DNA from 2 places in the Streptomyces sp. NPDC006368 genome. Region 2 is predicted to be linked to the other one. Evidence: predicted binding sites of a transcription regulator. Region 2 holds the regulator's gene; the other holds the start of a gene.

Region 1 (10,973 bases), on a different contig from region 2:
GACCCGCCAGGAAACCGGCGTGTGGGGCGGACTGTCCGAGGACGAACGCCGGGCCCTGATACGCCGCTCCCGCAGGCGCGCGGCGCAGACCGGGTGACCGGGCGCTACGGCCCCAACCGCGCCCGCCGGTTGAGCAGGCGCACCCGCTCCCGCAGAACCTCGCCCGGTGGCGCCGGGCTCAGCGCGTGATCCGGGCATACCCATCTCCGTCCACCATCCGGCGGCCGTAGCTGTACGTAGTCCCCGACGTGCCCCACCACCTCACCGACCCGCCCGTCCCGGCCGTCGATCACGTACTCGCCCGGCTTCACCGGCGTGCCTCGCGCAGTACGGCGACCAGCCGCATCGCGGTGTCGAGGTTGCAGCGCCCCAGCTCCACCAGCGGAAACGGCGCGTCACCCGTCGCCGTCACCGCGTCGACCCGCAGCGACGGCAGGGTCACCCCCACCGCACCCAGTTCGCCCCGCAGCTGTGCCACTACTTCCTCGGCCGCCCGCAGCCGGTCCGACGATCGCAACGCCATGGCCTGGCACCTCCACGCTGAGTATTCGGCTTCCATACACAGAGTGGTCGATTAACCGTCGGCTCGCATAGGTATGAGGCCTCAACAACCCCATCCGTGCTAACCGCAGTTGACACCCGCCAGGCCCGAGGGGTTCCGATCCGGCCACACCAGGGACCGGTCCCGGGGGTCAGGCCCCGGGGCTGCTCCTGCGTTCCAGCAGGCGCTTCAGCGCCGCCAGGTCCTTGCGGTTGGCGCGCCGGATCGCGGGGGCGGCGAACCGGTGACCTGCGCCGCCACGGTTCCGCAGCGTCATCCGGGTCGCCCTCCCGTCGGTGCCGTACGGCTCCCAGGTGTAGGTGGTCTCCATGGGGAACGGCCCGTCGGTCGTACGCATGACGAGGCGCCGCCCCGGCTCATACGCGACGATCTCGTACGTGTGGACGAGGCGTCGCCCGAGGAAGCGGGCGACGAAGGCCGCGCGGGCGCCGACCTCCATGGCGGACGGGGTCTCCCACTCGACGGAGACGATGTTGACGTACCACTCGGGCGCGTTCGACGGGTCGGCGGCGTACGCGGCGACGAGGTCGCACGGGGCGTCGATCACGGTCTCGGTCAGGACGTCGACGGCCATACCCCCAGCGTAGGCCCGGGCCGAAACGCCCGAGGGCGGCACCCCCTGGGAGAAGGGGTGCCGCCCTCGGAACGGAAGGACGTGTCCGATCCGGGAGGATCAGAAGTCCATGTCACCGCCCGGCATGCCGCCGCCGGCCGGCGCGGACGCCTTCTCCGGCTTGTCGGCGATGACGGCCTCGGTGGTGAGGAACAGCGCCGCGATGGAGGCCGCGTTCTGCAGAGCGGAACGGGTCACCTTGGCGGGGTCGATGATGCCCTCGGCGATCATGTCGACGTACTCGCCGGTCGCGGCGTTCAGGCCGTGGCCGACGGGCAGGTTGCGCACCTTCTCGACGATGACGCCACCCTCGAGACCACCGTTGACGGCGATCTGCTTCAGCGGGGCCTCCAGGGCCAGGCGCACGGCGTTGGCGCCGGTGGCCTCGTCACCCTCGAGCTCCAGCTTCTCGAAGACGCTGGACGCCTGGAGCAGGGCCACGCCACCACCGGCGACGATGCCCTCCTCGACGGCGGCCTTGGCGTTGCGCACCGCGTCCTCGATGCGGTGCTTGCGCTCCTTGAGCTCGACCTCGGTGGCGGCACCGGCCTTGATGACGGCCACGCCGCCGGCCAGCTTCGCCAGACGCTCCTGGAGCTTCTCGCGGTCGTAGTCCGAGTCGGAGTTCTCGATCTCGGCGCGGATCTGGTTGACGCGGCCCTGAACCTGCTCGCTCTCACCGGCACCGTCGACGATCGTGGTCTCGTCCTTGGTGATGACGACCTTGCGGGCGCGGCCCAGGAGGTCGAGGCCGGCGTTCTCCAGCTTGAGGCCGACCTCCTCGGAGATGACCTGGCCACCGGTGAGGATGGCGATGTCGTTCAGCATGGCCTTGCGGCGGTCGCCGAAGCCCGGGGCCTTGACGGCGACGGACTTGAAGGTGCCGCGGATCTTGTTGACGACCAGGGTCGACAGGGCCTCGCCCTCGACGTCCTCGGCGATGATCAGCAGCGGCTTGCCGGACTGCATGACCTTCTCCAGCAGCGGGAGCAGGTCCTTCACCGCGGAGATCTTGGAGTTGACGATCAGGATGTACGGGTCCTCCAGAGAGGCCTCCATACGCTCCATGTCGGTGGCGAAGTACGCCGAGATGTAGCCCTTGTCGAAGCGCATACCCTCGGTGAGCTCCAGCTCCAGACCGAAGGTCTGGGACTCCTCGACGGTGATGACGCCTTCCTTGCCGACCTTGTCCATGGCCTCGGCGATGAGCTCGCCGATCTGGGTGTCGGCGGCGGAGATGGAGGCGGTGGAGGCGATCTGCTCCTTCGTCTCGACCTCCTTCGCCTGGTCGAGCAGCGCGCCGGAGACGGCCTCGACGGCCTTCTCGATACCGCGCTTCAGGGCCATCGGGTTGGCGCCGGCGGCGACGTTGCGCAGACCCTCGCGGACGAGCGCCTGGGCGAGAACGGTCGCGGTGGTCGTACCGTCACCGGCGACGTCGTCCGTCTTCTTGGCGACTTCCTTGACCAGCTCGGCGCCGATCTTCTCGAACGGGTCCTCGAGCTCGATCTCCTTGGCGATGGACACACCATCGTTGGTGATCGTGGGGGCGCCCCACTTCTTCTCGAGGACGACGTTGCGACCCTTGGGGCCCAGGGTCACCTTGACGGCGTCGGCGAGCTGGTTCATGCCGCGCTCGAGGCCGCGCCGTGCCTCCTCGTCGAACGCGATGATCTTGGCCATGTGAAGTGGTCCTCCCGGACTGGGGTGGAGACTGCTCCGGACCGCGCTGGCGCCCGCGACGGACGGCCTGCATGCCCCTGTGGTTCCTTGCCCCACTTGGCCTGCGGACCTCACCGACCCGGTCCTTCGTTGTCACTCTCACCTTCAGAGTGCTAACCAATGATTAGCACTCGACCCCTGCGAGTGCAAGCGCCTCCCGGGGATCGGGAGGCGACGGCGCGGCGCGAACCGGGTGCGGGACGGGTCGCACGCCGGTGCCGCACGCCGGGCGGCGCCTCCCCGGCGCGCACCGACACGCGCACCGACACGCGCGGGGACCTGCCCACGGACCCGCGCGGGGACCCGCCCACGGAACCCCGCGCGCGGACATGCGAGGGGCCCGCACCCTCCTCGGATGCGAGCCCCTGGCACTCACTGTGCAGTCGCTGGCCGAATCACGCCGTGTCGCCGTGCCGCTGTGCCGCTGTGCCGGCTCAGTGCTAACCCGCGAGCTTGACCATGTCCGCCTGCGGACCCTTCTGGCCCTGCGAGATCTCGAACTCGACTCGCTGACCTTCTTCCAGGGTGCGGTAACCGTCCATCTGGATCGCGCTGTAGTGGACGAAAACATCCGCACCACCGTCGACCGCGATGAAGCCGTACCCCTTCTCCGCGTTGAACCACTTGACGGTGCCCTGAGCCATGCCTAACTCCCCTATTACTGGCCCTTGCACAGGACCGCACTTCGCGGACCCGGGTCAGAACTCACCCGCTGAACAGGAACGGGCTGCGCCGGAACGCGTCGACCGCCGCTGAATGTATCTGTCCAACTGCCGTCTGCAACAGGTCAATCGGACGAGAATTCCGAGCACGCGTGAACGGAAAAGTTGGCCGAATACGGGGGAATCCCGGGCAAGTCGGGCCCGGCAAAGCGCACTTATGGCGCATAACTTACGGACACTTTGACTGCATCTTGTCGCGCGGGAGCGTGAATTCATATGCGTCCGGCACACGCGACGGCGGGGACTTCCCCAACTCTACCGCGCCCAACCATGCAGAATTGCCCCCTCCGCTTCTTGTGACGGAGGGGGCAATTCCGATTATCGGAGCGACCGGTTGATGATCAGCCGCCGGCGACGGCGGGAATGATCGAAACGCCCGCACCGTCCGGCGTCGCGGTGCCGAGACCGTCCTCGAAGCGCACGTCGTCGTCGTTGACGTAGACGTTCACGAAGCGGCGCAGCTTGCCCTGGTCGTCCAGGACGCGGGGGGCGATGCCCGGGTGGTTCTTCTCCAGCGACTCGATGACCTCGGCGAGGGTGGAGCCCTCGGCCGTGACCTCGGCCCGGCCGCCCGTGTACGTGCGGAGGATGGTGGGGATGCGGACGTTGACGCTCATGTCGGGGTGCCTTTCGAAGGGTCTCAGCGGGCCAGGCCGGCGTCGCGGAACGCGTCCAGGCTCGGGCGGATGGTCGCGGTCGGGCCGGTGGTCGCGGACACCGCGTCGAGGGTCTTCAGCCCGTCGCCGGTGTTGAGCACGACGGTGGTCAGGGACGGGTCCAGCAGACCAGCCTCGATCAGCTTCCTCGTCACGCCCACGGTCACCCCGCCCGCCGTCTCGGCGAAGATGCCCTCCGTGCGGGCCAGCACCTTGATCGCGTCCACGATCTGCTCGTCGTCGACGTCCTCGACGGCGCCGCCGGTGCGGCGGGCGATGTCCAGGACGTACGGGCCGTCCGCCGGGTTGCCGATGGCGAGCGACTTGGCGATGGTGTCCGGCTTCTGGGGCCGTACGACGTCATGGCCGGCCTTGAAGGCCGCCGACACCGGGGAGCAGCCCGCCGCCTGGGCGCCGAAGATCTTGTACGGCCTGTCCTCGACGAGGCCGAGGCCGATGAGCTCCTGAAGACCCTTGTCGATCTTCGTCAGCTGGGAGCCGGAGGCGATCGGGATGACCAGCTGGTCGGGCAGCCGCCAGCCGAGCTGCTCGCAGATCTCGTACGCCAGCGTCTTCGAACCCTCGGCGTAGTACGGGCGGAGGTTGACGTTGACGAAGCCCCAGCCCTCGCCCAGCGGGTCGCCGATGAGCTCCGAGCAGAAGCGGTTGACGTCGTCGTAGTTGCCCTCGATGCCGACGAGCTCGCCGCCGTAGACGGCGGCCATGACGACCTTGCCCTGCTCCAGGTCGTGCGGGATGAACACGCACGAGCGGAAGCCGGCGCGGGCGGCGGCGGCGCCGACGGCGCCCGCCAGGTTGCCGGTGGAGGAGCAGGACAGGGTGGTGAAGCCGAAGGCGCGGGCGGCCTCCAGGGCCTGGGCGACGACGCGGTCCTTGAAGGAGTGCGTGGGGTTGCCGGAGTCGTCCTTGACGAACAGCTTGCCGGGCTCGACGCCGAGCTCGCGGGCGAGGTTGTCGGCCCGGACCAGCTTGGTCCAGCCCGGGTTGAGGTTCGGCTTCTCCGTCACGTCGGCGGGGACGGGCAGGAGCGGGGCGTACCGCCAGATGTTGGCGGGCCCGGCCTCGATCCGCCTGCGCAGCGCCTCGGGGTCGCCGGCCGGCAGGTCGTAGGCGATCTCCAGCGGCCCGAAACACAGCTCACAGGCGAAAATGGGGCCGAGGGGGAAACGTTCGCCGCATTCGCGACAGGAGAGGGCGGAAGCAGGCCCGAGGTCGACGTTCTTTGCGGTGGCGACAGTCTGTACAGCCATGGAGGCGAGGCCCTTTCTCCTCATCTTCCTCATGGCGCACTTCGCCATGAGACGGATTTGGCACCTTCCCTAGCCGGGGCCTCGCGCGCAGATGTGCGAGTGCCGACTGGAGGGTTGCCGGGGCTTCAACGGGCCGTGTCCCTCTGCCCCTCTGGATGAGCGGTATTCGATTGTTCGACGGCGCGGACCCTGACCCCCGACATGCGACGGTCATCCGCGTTGCTCAAGACTGTAACCGAACCCCTGGACGCCTGAGATGGTCGTCCGATACGCGAGATGGAGATCACGTGCTGGAAGAGGTGGAGCGCTGGCTCGCCCGGCGGTCCTGGTCCGTGTCCGACCGGCCGCTCGACCAGCTGCTCTCGGCCAAACGCGGAACGACCGTCAGTGTCGTCCTGCCGGCGCTGAACGAGGAGGCGACGGTCGGCGACATCGTCACCGTGATCCGGCGCGAGCTGATGTCGGACGCGGTCCCGCTCGTCGACGAGCTGGTCGTCATCGACTCCGGTTCGACGGACCGCACGGCACAGGTCGCGGCGGCGGCCGGGGCCCGGGTCGTCGCACGGGACGCGATACTCCCGCGCGTACCCGCCCTGCCCGGCAAGGGGGAGGTGCTGTGGCGGTCGCTGTTCGTGACGAGCGGGGACGTCGTGTGCTTCGTCGACGCGGACCTGAGGGACTTCTCGGCCGACTTCGTGTCCGGGATCGTCGGACCGCTGCTGACCGACCGGGGCGTTCACTTCGTGAAGGCGATGTACGACCGGCCGTTGGGTGACGCGGTGGGTGCCGCGGCCCAGGGCGGGCGGGTGACGGAGCTGGTGGCACGGCCGCTGCTGAACCTGCACTGGCCGCAGCTCGCCGGCTTCGTCCAGCCGCTGGGCGGGGAGTACGCGGCGCGCCGCTCGCTGCTGGAGCGGCTGCCCTTCCCCGTCGGGTACGGCGTCGAGCTGGGCCTCCTCGTCGACGCGCTGCACACGGTGGGCCTGGACGCGTTGGCGCAGGTGGACGTGGGTGTGCGCAAGCACCGGCACCAGGACGACCGGGCGCTGGGCCGGATGGCGGCGGCGATCTACCGGACGGCTCAGCTGCGGCTCTCCCGGGGGCATCCGGTACGGCCGCGGCTGACCCAGTTCGACCGGGGCGAGGAGGGCTTCGTACCGCGCACGCATCCGGTGGACACGGAGGAACGGCCGCCGATGGTGGAGGTGGCGGAGTACGCGCGGCGGCGCGTGGCTTGATCTCCGTACGTTTGAGCGTTTACGGGACGGGCTAGGTTCGTCACCATGGCGCCCCAGATTCTCGTTGCTTCGAACAGAGGTCCGGTCAGCTATGTGCCCCGCGAGGACGGCACACTCGACGCCCGCAGGGGCGGGGGCGGGCTGGTGTCCGGCCTGTCCGCGATCGGGCCGGACGCCGGCGCGCTGTGGGTGTGCGCCGCGCTGAGCGACGGTGACCGCGAGGCGGTACGGCGCGGGATGGCCGAGCCGGGTGTGCGGATGCTCGACATCGACCCGGCGACGCACGCGGCGGCGTACAACGGCATCGCGAACTCGGTGCTGTGGTTCGTGCACCACATGCTGTACCAGACGCCGCTGGAGCCGGTCTTCGACACGGAGTTCCGGCGGCAGTGGGACGCGTACCGGCTCTACAACCGCGCGTTCGCGGCGGCGCTGGCGGACGAGGCGGACCGGGGCGCGGCCGTGGTGATCCAGGACTACCACCTGGCGCTCGCGCCGGGCATGCTCCGGGAACTCCGCCCCGACCTGAGGATCGGCCACTTCTCGCACACGCCGTGGGCGCCGCCGGAGTACTTCCGGATGCTGCCGGACGACATCGCGGAGGAGCTGCTGCTGGGCATGCTCGGCGCGGACCGGCTGGGCTTCCTGACCTCCCGGTGGCTGCGCGCCTTCCAGAACTGCTGCCAGTCGGTGCTGGGGCACTACGACGGCATGGCCTACTGGCCCAAGGACCAGGACCCCAGCTTCGAGTACCGCGTCCCGGGCCACCAGCGGCGGCGGACGTCCCTGGGGGTGCACGGGCTGGGCGCCGACGCCGACTTCCTGCGGGAGCGGTCGCGGCGGGCCGACGTGGACGAGCGGATGGCGGCCCTGCGGGAGCAGATCGGCGGCGAGGACCGGCGCGTCATCGTGCGCGTCGACCGCACGGAGCTCTCCAAGAACATCGTGCGCGGCCTGCTGGCGTACCGGACGCTGCTGGACGAGCACCCCGAGTGGCGCGAACGGGTCGTGCACCTGGCGTTCGCCTACCCCTCCCGCCAGGACCTGGCCGTCTACCGCGACTACACGGCGGACGTCTCGCGCCTCGCGGACGAGATCAACGCGGAGTACGGCGTCGACGGCTGGACGCCGGTCATCCTGCACATGGACGACGACTTCGCCCGCTCCCTGGCGGCGTACCGCATGGCGGACGTGGCGCTGGTCAACCCCATCCGCGACGGCATGAACCTGGTCGCCAAGGAGGTCCCGGTCGTCTCCGACGCGGGCGTCGCGCTGGTGCTGTCCCGGGAGGCGGGCGCGTACGAGGAGCTCCGCGACGACGCGCTGACGGTCAACCCGTACGACGTGACGGGCACCGCCTCGGCGCTCCACGAGGCCCTGACGATGCCCGCCACGGAGCGCGCGGAACGCACCAAGCGCCTGTCGGCGGCGTCCACGGCGCTCCCCCCGTCCCGCTGGTTCCTGGACCAGCTGAACGCCCTCCGCGACGACGCGTAGCCCGCCCCCCGGCCTCCCCCGCCCTTCCCGTAACCGGGGCCGGGTGGGGGACGGCGCGTGTTCAGCCCGAGGTCGTCGAGGCCGCCAGGGCCGCCAGGAAGTCGACCACCGCCGCAGGCCCCGGGAGGGCGAGGTCCGCGCGGGACGCGAGGTCCGGGACCTCCGCGCTGGCGCTGCAGACCAGCAGGCCCGGCGTACCGTCGGAGCGGAGCTTCTCGACCGCCGCGAAGGCCGCGAGGTCACCGAGGTCGTCGCCCGCGTACAGGACGGCGCTCGCGCCGGTCGCGCGGATGTGGTCGGTGAGGGCGACGCCCTTGTCCATGCCCGGGGGGCGGAGCTCCAGGACCATGCGGCCCGGTTCGATGACGAGGCCGTGGCGGGTCGCGAGGTCGGCGAGCGGCGCGCGCAGGGCGTCGAACGCGGCCTGGGGGTCGGTCGCGCGGCGGGTGTGGACGGCGACCGCACGGCCCTTCTCCTCGATCCACGTGCCGCTCCACGCGCCCGCCCGGTCCAGCACTCCGGGCAGTTCCGCGCGCACGGCGGCCACGCCGGGGTGCGGCGGGGCCGCCTGGACGGTGCCGGTGACGGCGTCCCACCGCTCGGCGCCGTAGTGGCCGAGGACGACGAGGTGTTCGAGGCCCGGCACGCCGGCGAAGCCGCCGTACCGCACCGCCACTCCGGCCGGCCGCCCCGTCACCACCGCGACGGACGCGACGCGCGGTGCGAGCGCCGCGAGGGCGGGAACGGCGCCGGGGTGGGCGCGGGCCTGCTCGGGGTCGTCCACGATCTCGGCGAGGGTGCCGTCGAAGTCGAGGGCGACGACCGCCCGCTCGGGGCCGGCGAGGAGCGCGGCGAGGCCCTCGCGGCCGGCCGCGGTCGTGGGACGTGGCAAGGATTCGGTGCCCATGTGCGCAAACCTATCCACGACCACGTGCCCGCACACCTACCGCTGCGCCTCGCGGGACGCGCGCACGCGCCGCAGCCGGTTGACCGTCACGGGGTCGTGCGCGAGGGCCCTGGGATCGTCGAGGAGGGCGTTGAGCAGCTGGTAGTAGCGGGTCGGCGACATGGCCAGCTGCTCCCTGATCGCGCGCTCCTTCGCGCCGGGGCCGGGCCAGGAGCGGCGCTCCATGGCCAGGACGGCGCGGTCCCGGTCGGTGAGGGGGGTGTCGGCGGCGGTCATATGAGCAACATAGCTACTCGGCCGCCTCCGCGTCCCTGGCGTCCTTCGCTATCCGCTCCAGCACCGCCTCGGGGTCGCCGTCCGGCGCCACGGCCCGGCCGATGTTCTTCTTGACGCTCTCGCTGACCTTCGCCCAGGACGTCTCGCCGACCGGGTACAGCTCGGACGTGGGCAGCGCCTCCAGGAAGGCTTTGAGGTCCGCGTGGACCGGGTCGTTGGCCATGGCGTGGCTGGCGCTGACGGTGACCGGCAGGATGTCGTACCGGTCGGAGAACTCCAGCACGTTCTTGTCCTCGTACACGAAGTCGAGGAACTGGCCGATCTCCTTGCGGTGGCCGTTCTGCTTGAAGGCCATCATCCAGTCGGCCACGCCCATCGTGGACTTGGCCCGGCCCTCGATGCCGGGCAGCGGCACCTTGCCGACCTTGACGCCGGCCTTCTCGGCCTGCTGCATCAGGGTGGGGTGGCCGTTGAGCATGCCGACCTCGCCGCGGGTGAAGGCGTCGAACGCCTCCTGCCGGTCGAGTTCGCCGGGGGCGACCGGGCCGGTCAGTCCGGGGCCGACCAGCTGGGTCTTGAGCCAGCGGAAGGTGGCGACGTTCTCGGGTGAGTCGATCCTGTACGTGCCGGTGTTCTCGTCGCGGTAGCCGCCGCCCCCGCTGAGCAGCCACTGCATGGTCTCGGCCTGGGACTCCTCCGTGCCGAGCGGCAGCGCGAAGGGGTACTTCACGCCCTCGTCCTTCAGCGCCTGAGCGGCGGTCCTGATGTCCTTCCAGGTCGCGGGCGCCGTGACACCCGCCTTGTCGAAGAGCTCCCGGTTGTAGAAGAGGAGCCGCGTGCTGGAGGCGAACGGCATGCCGTACTGGACGCGGTCCACCTCGCCGGCCTCGCTGAGCAGGGGCAGGAAGTTCGCCTGCGTGGGGATCGAGACGAGACTGTCGACCGGGTACAGCTTGTCGTCCTTGGCGTAGTCGGCGTACGCGCCGATCTGCGCCAGGTCGGGGGCCTCGCCCCGCTTCACCATCTCGGCGACCTCGCGGTCGACGTCCTTCCAGGACAGCACCTGGACATCGATGTCAATGCCCGGGTGCGTCTTCTCGAAAGCACCGGCGACGTCGTCCCAGTACCTCTTCGACGTGTTGGCGTCGGTGCTGCCGTAGTCGGCGGCGACCAGTTTGAGGGTGACGTCCCCCGAACCGCCGGTCCCGCAGGCGGTCAGCGTCGCCGCCATGCTCCATGCGGCAACCGCCGCGGTCAGTCCCAGGTAGCGGCGCTGCACAGCTGTATCCCACCCACTCTTTGCTCTACGTTGAGCTGCGATTCTCCCTCATGCCATGGGATGAGGTCTACACCACCTGCGTACGACGAGCCGGAGGAGACACCGCGCATGTCCCGTACCGCCACTGAGATCGCCACCCAGCCGGCCTGCTGGCGCCGCGCCGCCGGGGCGGCCACCGCGTTCGAGGGGCTGCCGGAGCCCGGCGAGCGGGTCGCCGTCACCGGGTGCGG
Region 2 (10,973 bases):
CTCTCCCTCGCAGACCTCGAAAAGCGCGGTCGCGCGTACCTGGAGAAGCACCCGGACGCGGTCAGGGACCGGGTCGCCGCGATCAGCGCCGCCCAGCTCGCCACCCTCATCTACACCTCGGGCACCACCGGCCGCCCCAAGGGCGTGCGGCTCCCGCACGACAACTGGTCGTACATGGCCAAGGCCATCGCCGCGACCGGACTGGTCACCAAGGACGACGTGCAGTACCTGTGGCTGCCGCTCGCCCACGTCTTCGGCAAGGTGCTGACGTCCGGGCAGATCGAGGTCGGGCACGTCACCGCCGTCGACGGCCGCGTCGACAAGATCATCGAGAACCTTCCGGTCGTCCAGCCGACGTACATGGCCGCCGTGCCCCGCATCTTCGAGAAGGTCTACAACGGGGTCGCGGCCAAGGCGCGGGCCGGCGGCGGAGCCAAGTACAAGATCTTCAAGTGGGCGGCCGAAGTCGCCCGCGAGTACGCCAAGGCCAGCCAGGACAACTTCCGCCGCACCGGCACCGCGAGCGCCCCCTTCGGCCTCACCGCCAAGCACAAGGTCGCCGACGCGCTCGTCTACTCCAAGCTCCGCGAAGCCTTCGGCGGCCGGCTGCGCGCCGCCGTCTCCGGCTCGGCCGCGCTCGCCCCCGACATCGGTTACTTCTTCTCCGGCGCCGGCATCCACATCCTCGAGGGCTACGGCCTGACGGAGTCCAGCGCCGCCAGCTTCGTCAACCCGGGCGAGGCGTACCGCACCGGCACGGTCGGCAAGCCGCTGCCCGGCACCGAGGTGCGGATCGCCGACGACGGCGAGATCCTCCTGCGCGGCCCCGGCATCATGGAGGGCTACCACGGGCTGCCCGAGAAGACCGCCGAGGTCCTGGAGCCGGACGGCTGGCTCCACACCGGCGACATCGGTGAGCTGTCCGTCGACGGCTACCTGCGCATCACCGACCGCAAGAAGGACCTCATCAAGACGTCCGGCGGCAAGTACATCGCGCCCGCCGAGGTCGAGGGACAGTTCAAGGCGGTCTGCCCCTTCGTCTCCAACATCCTCGTGCACGGCGCCGACCGGAACTACTGCACGGCCCTCATCGCCCTCGACGAGCCCGCCATCCTCGGCTGGGCCGAGGAGAACGGCCTCGGCGGCAGGACGTACGCCGAAGTGGTGGCCACCCCGCAGGTCGAAAAGCTCGTCCAGGGCTACGTCGACCGGCTCAACGAGGGCCTGCAGCGCTGGCAGACCATCAAGAAGTTCCGGCTGCTCCCGCGCGACCTCGACATCGAGCACGGCGAACTGACGCCCAGCCTCAAGCTGAAGCGGCCCGTGGTGGAGCGCGAGTACAAGCACCTCATCGACGAGATGTACGCGGGCACCAAGGAGGCCTGACACCCCCGGACCCGGGGACCCGACACCTTCGGACCCCGGGATCCATCACCCTTCGGACCGGGAACCCGACACCTTCGGACAACCCCGGGATCCGTCACCCTTCGGACCCGGAGCCCGACCCCTGTGGGCCACACGGATCCGAGACCTTCGCACCCCGAGGACGGGCGCGGCCGGCACCGGTCGCGCCCGTCCTTCGTGGCCCTGCCCCGCGACTTTCGTGCCTTTGCCCGCGACTTCGATGACTCGGCGCTTATGAGCGGGCTCAATCTGTCACTCTGTCGGTGTCCAGACCCGGGAGCCGACGAGGAGCACACGTGGGGTCCTTTCCGACGCAGCGGCTGCAGCGGGCCCAGCGGGAGATCGTCGACGTGCCGCCCCACCGGCACCACCTTCCGCCCATGCCGCCGCCGCCCGACCACTCCGTCGCGCGCACCAGCCTGCCCGGCAACCCGCTCGCCCCCGCCGCCGCGCGCCGCTTCGTGCGGGCCGCGCTCGCCGACTGGACCGGCCTGGCGCTGCCCGCCGCCGCCGCGATCAACGACCGGGTCGCCGACGACGCCGTCCTCGTCGTCGCCGAGCTCGTCACCAACGCCGTCGTCCACGCGGGCACCACCGTCGAGCTGCTCGTGCGGTTGGAGGAGCCCGACGGCGACCAGCCCGCCGCCCTCGTCCTCGAAGTCTCCGACCACCACCCCGCGCGCACCGTCCGCAACGAGCAGCACCCCGCGGAAGGGGAGGTGAGCGGCCCGGAGGAGTACGGCCGGGGGCTCCAGCTCGTCGCCGCGCTCGCCGAGTGCTGGGGCATCACCTACCGGCCCGGCTTGAAGACCGTCTGGGCCCGCCTCCCCCTCGACGGCTGGGACACCTGCCCGGTGCCGGGCACCGAGCCCGCCATCCAGCGCGGCCTGCGCGCCGCCGAGATCCTCGCCCCCGCGCCGCGCCGGCCCGTCCGCGACGACCACGAGTGGGCGGGCAGCTCGGCGCTGACCTTCCTCGCCGAGGCGTCCGACCTGCTCGCCGGGCAGCTGGACGAGGATCTGGTCGCCGCGCTCGCCGGACAGCTGCTGGTGCCGCGCCTGGCGGACTGGTGCGCCTTCTGGCTGGAGGGCGACGGCGGCGAGGCGCCGGCGGCGCCCCGGCTCGCCCGCGTCTGGCACGCCGACGAGTCGGCCATCGAGCCGCTGCGCGCCGTGCTCCACAAGGAGCCGCCGCCCATGCCGGAGGCCGCGCGCACCGGGCCGGTGCCCGTGGCGTGGCCCGACCCGGGCGGGGACGGCACCGCGCTCGCCTACCGGCTCGTCACGGGCGGCCGTGGGCTCGGCACGCTGATGCTCGGGCGGCGCGGCACGGCCCGTATCCCCGACGCGGTCACGGCGCTCATCGAGGACTTCGCGCGTCGTGTGGCCCTGGCGATCGGCGCGGCCCGCCGGTACACGCGCCAGGCCACCATCAGCCGGGTGCTGCAGCGCGGGCTGCTGCCCAGCCAGGTGGCGCAGATCCCGGGGGTCACCAGCTGCGTCGTCTACGAGCCGAGCGACGACGGGCTGGCGGGCGGTGACTTCTACGACGTCTTCCAGGCGGCGCCGCCCGGCGCGGGAGCCGCCGGCCGGCCCGGGCGCTGGTGCTTCATGCTCGGCGACGTCCAGGGCAGCGGACCGGAGGCCGCCGTCGTCACCGGCCTCGCCCGCCCCTGGCTGCGGCTGCTCGCCCGTGAGGGCCACCGGGTCGGCGAGGTCCTCGACCGGCTCAACCGGCTTCTCCTCGACGACGCCACCGAGGCCGCGGAGGCCGCCGCGCTGGTCGTCGCCGCCGCGGGCGGCCCCGAGCCGCTGCCCGTCATGCCGACGCAGTCACGCTTCCTGTCCCTCCTGTACGGCGAGCTCACCCCCGGCGACGACGGCGGAGCGCGCTGCACCCTCGCCTGCGCCGGGCACCCCCTCCCGCTCCTCCTGCGCCCCGACGGCACGGTGACCCCGGCCGCCGTGCCGCAGGTGCTCCTTGGGGTCGTCGACGACGTCGCGTACGAGAGCCACACCTTCCACCTCGCGCCCGGTGACACCCTCCTGTGCGTCACCGACGGCGTCACGGAGCGGCGCTCCCGCGGCGGCCGGATGCTCGATGACGAGGACGGCCTCGCCCGGGTCCTCGCCGGCTGCGCCGGGCTCACCGCCCAGGGCGTCGCCGACCGGATCAGGCAGGCCGTGCACGCCTTCGGGGAGGGCCCCGTGGGTGACGACCTCGCCCTGCTCGTCCTCCAGGCCCGGTAGGCCCCGGCGTGACGGACAATGGGCGGTATGCCTTCCGTACTGCCCGATGGTGAGCCCATGCCCGAGGACGGCGCGCTGCCCGCGTCCGCCCTGCTCGGGGCCGGTGAGCGGCCGCTCGGGTTCTATCTGCACGTGCCCTACTGCGCGACCCGCTGCGGCTACTGCGACTTCAACACCTACACCGCCACCGAGCTGCGCGGCTCCGGCGGCGTGCTGGCCTCCCGTGACAACTACGCCGCCACCCTGACCGACGAGGTACGCCTCGCCCGCAAGGTCCTGGGCGACGACCCCCGGCCGGTCCGGACGGTGTTCGTCGGCGGCGGTACGCCCACGCTGCTCGCCGCCGGCGACCTCGTACGCATGCTGGGCGCCGTCCGCGAGGAGTTCGGGTTCGCGGACGACGCCGAGATCACGACCGAGGCGAACCCGGAGTCCGTCGACTCCGCCTATCTGGCGGAGCTGCGGGAGGGCGGCTTCAACCGGATCTCCTTCGGCATGCAGAGCGCCCGGCAGCACGTCCTGAAGGTGCTGGACCGTACGCACACCCCCGGGCGGCCGGAGGCCTGCGTGGCGGAGGCGCGTGCGGCGGGCTTCGAACACGTCAACCTCGACCTGATCTACGGCACGCCGGGGGAGAGCGACGACGACTGGCGGGCCTCCCTCGACGCGGCGATCGGCGCCGGACCGGACCACGTCTCGGCGTACGCCCTGATCGTCGAGGAGGGCACGCAGCTCGCCCGGCGCATCCGGCGCGGCGAGGTGCCGATGACGGACGACGACGTCCACGCCGACCGCTACCTGATCGCGGAGGACGTGCTGTCGGCGGCCGGGTTCGAGTGGTACGAGGTGTCCAACTGGGCCACCTCGGAGGCGGGCCGGTGCCTGCACAACGAGCTGTACTGGCGCGGCGCCGACTGGTGGGGCGCCGGGCCGGGCGCGCACAGCCACGTGGGCGGCGTGCGGTGGTGGAACGTCAAGCACCCCGGCGCGTACGCCGCCGCGCTGGCGGAGGGGCGGTCACCGGGCGCGGGGCGCGAGGTGCTCTCCGGGGAGGACCGGCGGGTGGAGCGGGTTCTGCTGGAGCTGCGGCTGCGCGAGGGGTGCGAGCTGTCGCTGCTGCGCCCGGCCGGCCTGGCCGCCGCCGAGCGCGCGGTAAGGGACGGGCTCCTGGACCCCGGTCCTTACGCCGAGGGGCGCGCCGTCCTGACGCTGCGGGGACGGCTGCTGGCCGACGCGGTGGTGCGGGACCTGGTGGACTGACGCCCGCTTCCAGGCCCCGCCAAGGAGGCCGACTCCAGACCCCGGCGGGGACGACGACTGCTGGGCGGCGTGGACGAGCTGATCGACGGAACACCCCCGCCATGGCGGGGAAACGGGCCGGCCTCCGGTGGGGAGACGAGTGCGCGGTCACGCACCCTCGGCGTCGCCCACCGTCACGAAGTCGATCAATTGCTCCACCCGCCCCAGCAGCTCGGGCTCCAGGTCCTTCCAGCCGTGCACGCTCGACAGGACGCGCTGCCACGCCGCGCCCGTGTTCGGCGGCCAGCCGAGCGCCCGGCACACGCCCGTCTTCCAGTCCTCGCCGCGCGGCACCGTGGGCCACGCCGGGATGCCGACCGCCGAGGGCTTCACGGCCTCCCAGATGTCGATGTACGGGTGGCCCACGATCAGCGTGTGGGCGTCCGAGACCTCGGCCGCGATGCGGGACTCCTTGGAGCCAGGCACCAGGTGGTCCACCAGGACCCCGAGGCGGGCGTCCGGGCCCGGCCCGAAGTCCCGCACGATCGCCGGCAGGTCGTCGACGCCCTCCAGGTACTCGACCACCACGCCCTCGATCCGCAGGTCGTCGCCCCACACCCGCTCGACCAGCTCCGCGTCGTGGCGGCCCTCCACGTAGATGCGCCCCGCCCGGGCCACACGCGCGCGTGCTCCCGGAACGGCGATCGAGCCCGAGGCGGTACGGGTGGGCCGCACCGGAGCCGCGGAGGGACGGACGAGGGTGACCGTACGGCCCTCCAGCAGGAAGCCCCTGGGCGCGAGCGGGAACACGCGGCGTTTGCCGAACCGGTCCTCCAGGGTGACCGTCCCCGCCTCGCAGCCGATCACCGCTCCGCAGAAGCCGGTCCCCACCTCCTCGACCACCACGTCCGGCTCGGCGGGCACCTCGGGGACGGGTGCGGAGCGCTTCCAGGGCGGGGTCAGATCAGGGTTGTAACTGCGCATTCGGCAGACGCTACGACACCCCGAACCGGCGGGCCAGTTCATCGCGTTGGGCGCGTACGAAACCGGCGTCGACCACCGCCCCGTGGCCGGGCACGTACAGCGCGTCCTCGCCGCCCAGTTCCAGCAGCCGGTCCAGCGCGGCCGGCCAGCGGGACGGGATCGCGTCCACGCCCGCCTGCGGGTCGCCGGACTCCTCCACCAGGTCCCCGCAGAACACGACCTCCGGCTCGCCCGGCACCAGCAGCGCCAGGTCGTGCCCGCTGTGCCCCGGCCCCACGTTGGCCAGCAGCACCTGCCGCCCGCCCAGGTCCACCGTCCACTCGCCGCACACCAGGTGGTGCGGGACGACCAGCACGTCCGTCGCCTCGACCGCCTCGGCCGCGGCGACCCCGTGCCGGATCGCGGAGGTCCGCAGCGCGTCACGCTCCCGCTTCATCAGCGCCTCGACGCCCACCGCGCCGAACACCTCCGCCCCCGCGAACGCCGCCGTGCCCAGCACATGATCGAAGTGCGGATGGCTCAATGCGATATGCGTCACCCTGCGCCCGCCCAGCAGTCGCTGCGCCTGCGCCCGGATCTCGGCGCCCTCGCGGAGCGTGGCGCCCGTGTCGTAGAGCAGCGCCGCGTGCTCGCCGACCACGAGTGCCGTGGTCGCGTCCCAGACGGGCAGCCTCCTGCGGCCCACACCGTCGCCGAGCCGCTCCCAGCCGAACTCTTCCCAACTGACGTCCATACCGCGACGCTATCGGCAACGACCAGCACCGTCGCGCGGTAGCGTGGACGGCCGCCCCGGGCCGCGGCCCTTGCTAGGGGCGTACCCCGGCGCCGTACACTGGCCGGGTGAACCTGGCACTCCGACACCGCGAGTGCCAACGCAGGAGAACCGGAGCCAGCTGGAGGTGCGCGCGATGCTCAGCGAACGCAGACTCGAGGTGCTGCGCGCCATCGTCCAGGACTACGTCGGCACGGAGGAGCCCGTCGGGTCCAAGGCGCTCACGGAGCGGCACAACCTCGGCGTCTCGCCGGCCACCGTGCGCAACGACATGGCGGTGCTGGAGGAGGAGGGCTTCATCGCCCAGCCCCACACCAGCGCGGGCCGCATCCCCACCGACAAGGGCTATCGGCTCTTCGTCGACAAGCTGGCGGGCGTCAAGCCGCTGTCGACGCCGGAGCGGCGGGCCATCCAGAACTTCCTGGACGGCGCGGTCGACCTCGATGACGTCGTCGGCCGCACGGTGCGGCTGCTCGCGCAGCTGACCCGGCAGGTCGCGGTCGTCCAGTACCCCTCCCTGACGCGCTCGACCGTGCGCCACGTGGAGCTGCTGTCGCTGGCTCCCGCACGGCTGATGCTCGTCCTGATCACGGACACCGGGCGCGTGGAGCAGCGCATGGTCGACTGCCCGGCGCCGTTCGGCGAGCAGTCCGTGGCCGATCTGCGGGCCCGGCTGAACAGCCGCGTCGTGGGGCGGCGCTTCACCGACGTGCCCCAGCTGGTGCAGGACCTCCCGGAGTCCTTCGAGGCGGAGGACCGCGGGACCGTCTCCACGGTGCTGGCCACGCTGCTGGAGACGCTGGTGGAGGAGACCGAGGAGCGGCTGATGATCGGCGGCACCGCCAATCTGACCCGCTTCGGGCACGACTTCCCGCTGACGATCCGGCCGGTGCTGGAGGCGCTGGAGGAGCAGGTGGTGCTCCTGAAGCTGCTCGGCGAGGCCAAGGACTCGGCGATGACCGTACGCATCGGGCACGAGAACGCCCATGAGGGGCTGAACTCCACGTCCGTCGTCGCGGTCGGCTACGGTTCGGGCGACGAGGCAGTCGCCAAACTCGGCGTGGTCGGACCGACCCGCATGGACTACCCCGGAACGATGGGAGCGGTACGCGCAGTGGCACGTTACGTCGGACAGATCCTGGCGGAGTCGTAAGTGGCCACGGACTACTACGCCGTACTCGGCGTACGCCGCGACGCCTCCCAGGACGAGATCAAGAAGGCGTTCCGGAGGCTCGCGCGCGAGCTGCACCCGGACGTCAATCCCGATCCGAAGACGCAGGAGCGGTTCAAGGAGATCAACGCCGCGTACGAGGTCCTGTCGGACCCGCAGAAGAAGCAGGTCTACGACCTCGGCGGCGACCCGCTGTCCGCGTCGGGAGGCGGTGGCGCGGGCGGCTTCGGGGCCGGCGGCTTCGGCAACTTCTCCGACATCATGGACGCCTTCTTCGGCACGGCGTCCCAGCGCGGCCCGCGCTCCCGGACCCGGCGCGGCCAGGACGCGATGATCCGGCTGGAGATCGAGCTCAACGAGGCCGCCTTCGGCACGACCAAGGACATCCAGGTCGACACGGCCGTCGTCTGCGGCACGTGCTCGGGCGAGGGAGCCGCTCCCGGCACGTCCGCGCAGACCTGCGACATGTGCCGTGGCCGCGGTGAGGTCTCGCAGGTGACCCGGTCGTTCCTGGGCCAGGTCATGACGTCCCGCCCCTGCCCCCAGTGCCAGGGCTTCGGCACCGTCGTGCCGACGCCGTGCCCGGAGTGCGCCGGCGACGGGCGGGTCCGCTCCCGCCGTACGCTCACGGTCAAGATCCCGGCCGGTGTCGACAACGGCACCCGCATCCAGCTCGCGGGCGAGGGCGAGGTCGGCCCGGGCGGCGGCCCGGCCGGTGACCTGTACGTCGAGATCCACGAGCTGCCGCACGCGGTCTTCCAGCGGCGCGGTGACGACCTGCACTGCACGGTGACGATCCCGATGACGGCGGCCTCGCTGGGCACGAAGTGCCCGCTGGAGACGCTCGACGGGGTCGAGGAGATCGACATCCGCCCCGGCACCCAGTCGGGCCAGTCCGTCCCGCTGCACGGGCGCGGTGTCACGCACCTGCGGGGCGGCGGGCGCGGTGACCTCATCGTCCACGTGGAGGTCCAGACGCCGACGAAGCTGGACCCGGAGCAGGAGCGGCTGCTGCGCGAGCTGGCGAAGCTGCGCGGCGAGGAGCGGCCCACGGGGCAGTTCCAGCCGGGGCAGCAAGGCCTGTTCTCGCGGCTGAAGGACGCGTTCAACGGCCGCTAGGCACCGCTGACACGGTGGGGCCGGTGGGACCGGGCGCTTGTGGGCGCTCGCGCTTCTCGACGCCGACGGGCGGGGCGGGTGCCGGGGTCAGGACCCCGGCACCCGCCCCGCGCCGTACCCGGCCCCGCGCCGTACCCGCTCGGTGCCGTGCGGGCTCGGCGGGCAGGGCGCGGGGCCGGGATTCGATGGCGGGGCCGGGGCGTGACACCATGCGTGCATGTCCTCCGCGCTGACCGATCTCTGCCGTTACCCGATCGTGCAGGCCCCCATGGCGGGTGGCGCCTCCTGCCCTCGTCTCGTAGCCGCCGTGTCCGACGCCGGCGGTCTCGGATTCCTCGCCGCCGGGTACAAGACGGCCGACGGCGTGTACGAGGAGGTCAAGCAGGTTCGGGGGCTGACCGCCCGGCCCTTCGGCGTCAACCTGTTCATGCCGCAGCCGGGTCAGGCCGACGCCGCCGCCGTCGACGTCTACCGCCACCAGCTCGCCGGTGAGGCCGGCTGGTACGACACGCCGCTCGGCGACCCCGACGCGGGGCGGGACGACGGGTACGAGGCCAAGCTGGCCATCCTGCTCGAGGACCCGGTGCCGGTCGTGTCGTTCACCTTCGGGTGCCCGGCCCCCGAGACGCTCGACGCGTTCTCGCGCGCCGGGACGTTCACCGTCGTCACGGTCACCTCGCCCGAGGAGGCGCAGGCCGCGCAGCGGGCCGGGGCCGACGCCGTGTGCGTCCAGGGCATCGAGGCCGGCGGGCACCAGGGCACGCACCGCGACGACCCCGAGGCCGACGGGTCCGGCTCCGGGCTGCTCGCGCTGATCACCCAGGTGCGCGAGGCCGTGCACATACCGCTGATCGCCGCCGGCGGCCTGATGCGCGGCAGCCAGATCGCCGCCGTCCTCGCCGCGGGCGCCTCGGCCGCACAGCTCGGCACGGCGTTCCTGGTGTGCCCCGAGTCCGGCGCGCACGCCCTGCACAAGCAGGCCATGACGAACCCGCTGTTCACCCGCACCGAACTCACCCGCGCCTTCTCCGGCCGCCCCGCCCGTGGCCTGGTCAACCGGTTCATGCGGGAGCACGGGCCCTACGCCCCCGCCGCGTACCCCGAGGTGCACCACCTCACCAGCGGCCTGCGCAAGGCCGCCGCCGCGGCCGGCGACCCGCAGGGCATGGCGCTGTGGGCCGGCCAGGGCCACCGGCTGGCCCGCGAACTGCCCGCCGGACAGCTCGTCGAGGTCCTCCACGCCGAAACGCGGTCCGCTGCCGCCGCCCTCGCGCTGGGCGGTTCCTCATGACGGCGCCCGTCTTCGTGGTCGACCACGTCACGGACGGCACCGTCACGCTGGACGGGCCCGAGGGACGGCACGCCGTGTCCGTACGGCGGTTGCGCGTCGGCGAGGAGATCGTCCTCACCGACGGCGCCGGGAACGGCGCGTACGGCACCGTCGCCGCCGTCGAGGGCAAGGACCGCCTCGACGTGGCGGTGACCGAGGTACGCGCGGAGCCCGCGCCCGCGCCCCGCATCACCGTCGTCCAGGCCCTGCCCAAGGGTGACCGCGGCGAACTGGCCGTCGAGACGATGACCGAGACCGGCGTCGACGCGATCGTGCCCTGGGCCGCGTCCCGGTGCATCACGCAGTGGAAGGGCGACCGGGGCCTGAAGGCGCTCGCCAAGTGGCGTGCCACCGCCCGCGAGGCGGGCAAGCAGTCGCGCCGTCTGCGCTTCCCGGACGTGGCGGACGCCGCGTCCACCAAGCAGGTCGCGCGGCTCCTCGCCGCCGCCGACTTCGCGGCCGTCCTCCACGAGGAGGGCGCCGAGCCGCTGGCCACCGCCGAACTGCCCGCGGCCGGCGAGATCGTGCTCGTCGTCGGCCCCGAGGGCGGCGTGTCGCCCGACGAGCTGGCCGCCTTCGCGGAGGCGGGCGCGAAGCCGTACCGGCTGGGGCGGAGCGTGCTGCGCACCTCGACCGCCGGCACGGCCGCCGCGGCGCTGCTGCTGGGGCGGACGGGCCGCTGGTCCTGATCGCCGAGGATCACCA

The links. The regulator HrcA, encoded in region 2, represses chaperone genes, less so after heat shock. The targets are predictions, from matches to a motif close to TTNGCACTCNGNNNNNCNGAGTGCNAA.
Region 1: a site for HrcA is predicted at 2,988-3,014, ahead of groL (chaperonin GroEL). Genes of this name have one in related genera too.

What each region holds. Positions count from the first base shown of each region.
Region 1 is NZ_JBEXQK010000059.1:8,549-19,521, reverse strand. Features, by position in the region: gene ABZZ38_RS28365 (WhiB family transcriptional regulator) at 1-97, shown strand, start outside; gene ABZZ38_RS28360 (hypothetical protein) at 308-523, opposite strand; gene ABZZ38_RS28355 (SRPBCC family protein) at 693-1,136, opposite strand; gene groL (chaperonin GroEL) at 1,236-2,858, opposite strand; gene ABZZ38_RS28345 (cold-shock protein) at 3,338-3,541, opposite strand; gene ABZZ38_RS28340 (ubiquitin-like small modifier protein 1) at 3,961-4,236, opposite strand; gene thrC (threonine synthase) at 4,260-5,579, opposite strand; SAM riboswitch class I at 5,564-5,708, opposite strand; gene ABZZ38_RS28330 (glucosyl-3-phosphoglycerate synthase) at 5,834-6,784, shown strand; gene ABZZ38_RS28325 (trehalose-6-phosphate synthase) at 6,830-8,281, shown strand; gene otsB (trehalose-phosphatase) at 8,343-9,188, opposite strand; gene ABZZ38_RS28315 (DUF3263 domain-containing protein) at 9,225-9,464, opposite strand; gene ABZZ38_RS28310 (extracellular solute-binding protein) at 9,478-10,695, opposite strand; gene ABZZ38_RS28305 (sugar isomerase) at 10,852-10,973, shown strand, end outside.
Region 2 is NZ_JBEXQK010000063.1:10,779-21,751, forward strand. Features, by position in the region: gene ABZZ38_RS28870 (long-chain fatty acid--CoA ligase) at 1-1,386, shown strand, start outside; gene ABZZ38_RS28875 (ATP-binding SpoIIE family protein phosphatase) at 1,785-3,653, shown strand; gene hemW (radical SAM family heme chaperone HemW) at 3,681-4,913, shown strand; gene ABZZ38_RS28885 (DUF3097 domain-containing protein) at 5,061-5,876, opposite strand; gene ABZZ38_RS28890 (MBL fold metallo-hydrolase) at 5,887-6,609, opposite strand; gene hrcA (heat-inducible transcriptional repressor HrcA) at 6,785-7,801, shown strand; gene dnaJ (molecular chaperone DnaJ) at 7,802-8,938, shown strand; gene ABZZ38_RS28905 (nitronate monooxygenase) at 9,156-10,229, shown strand; gene ABZZ38_RS28910 (16S rRNA (uracil(1498)-N(3))-methyltransferase) at 10,226-10,957, shown strand.